DNA from 2 places in the Aliiglaciecola litoralis genome. Region 2 is predicted to be linked to the other one. Evidence: predicted binding sites of a transcription regulator. Region 2 holds the regulator's gene; the other holds the start of a gene.
The links. The regulator FliA, encoded in region 2, starts transcription of late flagellar genes. The targets are predictions, from matches to a motif close to CTAAAGNTNNNNNNNNNNNNGCCGATA.

Region 1 (2,210 bases), on a different contig from region 2:
GCTGACGCCTTGCATTCAACGACGACACGTTCGTGTTGACGAATAAAGACATTTTTTTCTCCTAACGATTTTTGCAAACTGCTCGACCTGTTTTTATTTTTTCCGGTCTTTGAGCATCAACGTGCGCTATTATTATTATTAGTGCGTCACTATTTTTTATGGCGTGTACTTATTTTATTTTTTAGATATACATCGCTCTTGCAACCTGTATCGTTCGGATCCAATTTTTCCTTTAGACTAATTTTCAGCTAAATTTTTATTTCCTTTAAAATCATGAACTTAAACCACGAAAAAAGCCGACTAAATTAGTCGGCTAAGCGCTCTTACGTTAGGAGAGAGTGAGCGGGCTCTCTACGTTTTGGGCCATTAAATTAGGAAACACTACCTCCTGGCTTTAATATCCCAAGCGTATTTTTTTACCCTAGAAGCTGAAGTGCTGACTGCGGACGCTGATTAGCCTGCGACAAAACAGTCAAACTTGCTTGTTGGATAATCTGGTTTTTAGTCAATTCTGCAGTTTCTGTGGCGAAGTCAGTATCTCGGATACGACCACGTGCACCGGCAACATTTTCTGAAATGTTACTTAAGTTTCTGATGGTAGATTGGAAACGGTTTTGCAAGGCACCCAAGTCGGCACGTACAGCTCCAACTGTGGATATAGCAGCGGTGATTGACGTCAACGTGGCAGATGCATCTGCAATATTTGCTACAGAAGTATTGGTCAAACCTAGACCAGACGCGCCATATCCACCGCTACGAGATAGGTTGATAGAGATTGTCTGTCCGCCGTTTGCGCCCACTAAGAAAGCAGCTGAGAAGCCACCGGTTAGGATATCGACGCCAGCAAACTGTGAATCCGTTGAGATACGTGATATTTCAGTTTTAAGGGCAGATACTTCTTTTTGCAGTGCTAAACGGTCAGCAGAAGTGTTGATACCGTTTTGTGATTGTACTGCAAGCGTACGGATACGTTGTAGTGAGTTTGTTACCTCACCCAACGCGCCTTCAGCGGTTTGCGCTAGCGAAATCGCGTCATTGGCGTTACGTACGGCTTGGTTAAGACCCTGGACCTGAGTGGTCAAGCGATCGGTGATTTGCAGACCGGCAGCATCATCTGATGCACGGTTGATACGGAAACCAGAAGACAAACGCTCGAAAGACGTGCCTAAACGGTTTGATGAATCGAATAATTGACGTTGCGCATTTAAAGACGAAACGTTGGTATTGACGAATAATCCCATGGGATATCTCCTACACTCTCAGTCCAGCGTTTCGCTGGCAACCGAAAAAACTCGGCGGTTAAAAAACACATTCAAGAACATCAACTGATCAATAGAAAAGTTGGTGTTACTGGCTCTCTCAGGTAAGGGTATCGACGGATCCTAAAATCCCTTTAACAAAAATTTGCCGTTTTTTATTCAAATGGCAATTTATTGCCGCATTAGTTAACCTGAACTCGGGGTAAGATGTGTCGAGAAATTAAATATTACATAACGATTTCAAAGTTTTAGAGGGGATATATAAAAGCGAACTTGTAAAACACACATCAATGATGCAATTTTTGCGATTAGCAAGGCGAGTTTTCGTACGTAATAGCTGGCCTATTGCTAGAAAACGCAACGCAGATAAGCGTAAAAAGGGCGTTATTGATAGGCACGTATTACTCCGAGTTCAGGTTACCTAACCTGAACTCGGGGTAAGATGTGTCGAGAAATTAAATATTACATAACGATTTCAAAGTTTTAGAGGGGATATATAAAAGCGAACTTGTAAAACACACATCAATGATGCAATTTTTGCGATTAGCAAGGCGAGTTTTCGTACGTAATAGCTGGCCTATTGCTAGAAAACGCAACGCAGATAAGCGTAAAAAGGGCGTTATTGATAGGCACGTATTACTCCGAGTTCAGGTTAGCAATCTAATTAACTGACGCTTAATGTATTTTTTATTGGAAATTAATCGAACATATGCAATTTCACTGGACCAAGAAACTGACAGTTTCGCCCAAACATAATGCCTTTACTGATTTGTGTGAATACAACCGCCAACTGATTTGCTGTTATCGTGAAGCCACCGATCATATGGGGGTTGATGGTGCGGTACGAATAATGATACTTAATTACGAAGGACAAATTATCGCTCAAAGTCGTATTACAATTGCACACTGCGATTTACGGGATCCTAAACTAACGGTTATGCCTGATGGCAA
Region 2 (2,210 bases):
GGGCCCCATGGGATCCTTATTGCACCAGCAACCTCCGGTACCCAATCAATGACTGAACTCAGCCAAACAGAGCACGCTGGACTTATTCGTGCATTTGGTGAGCTGCGCGCTGATATTGACGTGCTGTTAGTGGATACTGCTGCGGGTATTTCTGACATGGTGTTAAGTTTTTCTCGCGCATCTCAAGACATCATGATGGTAGTCTGTGATGAACCCACCTCACTCACAGATGCTTACGCGTTGATTAAATTACTGAATCGTGAACACGGTGTGTTCAAGTTCAAAATTGTCGCCAATATGGTGCGCAACATGCGAGAAGGGCAAGAACTATTTGCCAAGCTATCTAAAGTGACCAATCGATTCTTAGATGTGGCCTTGGAGCTGGTGGCAACTATTCCTTATGACGAAAATATTCGTAAATCGGTACGCAAACAAAAAGCCATTGTTGATGCATATCCTGCGTCACCTGCTGCAGTAGCAATTAGAGGGTTAGCCGACAAAGCACTGACTTGGCCTATTCCAAATCAGCCAGGTGGACACCTTGAGTTTTTCCTAGAGCAACTTATTGCCGAGAAAGTGGTTGGTGGTCAAGGGTGAATAGAAAAGCTGCAGCTTATCAACAACAGGCCGACACGGCTCAATTGGTAGAGAGGCATGCTTCACTTGTCAAACGCATAGCGCATCATTTGCTAGCGCGACTTCCTGCCAGTGTGTTGGTTGATGACTTAATTCAATCTGGCATGATAGGTTTGCTAGAAGCGGCACGAAATTTCGATGGTACCAAGGGGGCCAGCTTTGAGACATTCGCGGGTATTCGTATACGCGGTGCCATGCTGGATGAAATTCGCAAAGGCGATTGGACACCTCGCTCGGTACACAAAAATGGTCGTGCTATTACCGAGGCGATCAACCAGGTCGAAAAAGAGACCGGCAGAGATGCACGAGATGTAGACGTAGCAGAAAAATTGGAAGTGTCTCTGACAGACTACCATCAGATGCTCAATGAAGTGAACGCTGGAAAGATAATCGGTATTGAAGATCTGGGTATTACTGAAGATGTGATCACCACGGAACAAACGAAAGGCAGCGACACGCCTTTTCAAGATTTATTGCAAGGTTCGTTTCAAAAAGCCTTGGCGCATGCTATTACTACATTACCAGAGCGAGAAGCAATTGTTTTATCATTGTATTATGATGAAGAATTAAATTTACGGGAAATCGGTGAAGTGCTCGAGGTCAGTGAATCAAGAGTCAGCCAAATCCACAGTCAGGCGATGCTAAAACTGAAAAATAAAATGCAGTCTTGGCGACTAAACGAAGAATAATAGATAATAATTTTGGTTTAATCCTCATTGGAGGCAGTTTTGGATAAAAATATGAAAATTCTCGTTGTTGACGATTTTTCAACAATGAGACGTATCATCAAGAATTTACTTAAAGATCTTGGTTTTACTAATGTACAAGAAGCCGATGACGGGAGCACGGCATTGCCGATGCTACAACAGAGCGATTTTGACTTTGTCGTTACCGACTGGAATATGCCTGGCATGCAGGGAATTGATTTGCTTCGTGCGATACGAGCAGATGACAACCTCAAACACTTACCGGTGTTAATGGTGACGGCTGAGGCTAAGAAAGAACAAATCGTTGCGGCTGCACAAGCCGGTGTCAACGGCTACGTTGTGAAACCGTTTACCGCCAATACATTGAAAGAAAAACTAGACAAAATTTTTGAGAGACTGGGTTAAGACTCACCCGATGACAACCAATTAGGAGTGTCTGAATGACCGGTTCTGCTAAAGCTCCGTTGTCTCTTGACGAAGCTAAAAAATTAGTCGAGTTACTTGAGTCCGGAGATAACCAAGCTGCCTCTGAATTGCTAGAGGAAGCTTCCTTGACGAATTCTGTTGAATTATTTGCTGAAGTGGGCAAGCTCACACGGCAACTTCATGACTCGCTCAATACGTTTCAACTCGATCCTCGCATTTCCAATCTTGCTATTGAAGATATCCCCGACGCGCAAAGTCGTCTCATGTACGTGATTGAGACCACTGAGCAGGCCGCCAATACCACGATGGACGCGGTAGAAAAGAGCATGCCCATCGCCGAAAAACTGCATGTTGGTATTGCCAAAGTCTTGCCTGAATGGAAAAAGCTGATGTCCAGACAAATGGAACTCGGCGAATTTAAATCTTTATGTAATGAATTAG

Region 1: a site for FliA is predicted at 1,371-1,397, ahead of ABD036_RS11010 (flagellin N-terminal helical domain-containing protein). Genes of this name have one in related genera too.

The regions. Positions count from the first base shown of each region.
Region 1 is NZ_BAAAFD010000005.1:260,884-263,093, reverse strand. It holds gene ABD036_RS11015 (flagellin N-terminal helical domain-containing protein) at 1-52, opposite strand, end outside; gene ABD036_RS11010 (flagellin N-terminal helical domain-containing protein) at 417-1,241, opposite strand; gene ABD036_RS11005 (hypothetical protein) at 1,969-2,210, shown strand, end outside.
Region 2 is NZ_BAAAFD010000007.1:84,280-86,489, reverse strand. It holds gene ABD036_RS12635 (MinD/ParA family protein) at 1-597, shown strand, start outside; gene ABD036_RS12630 (RNA polymerase sigma factor FliA) at 594-1,325, shown strand; gene cheY (chemotaxis response regulator CheY) at 1,365-1,748, shown strand; gene ABD036_RS12620 (protein phosphatase CheZ) at 1,784-2,210, shown strand, end outside.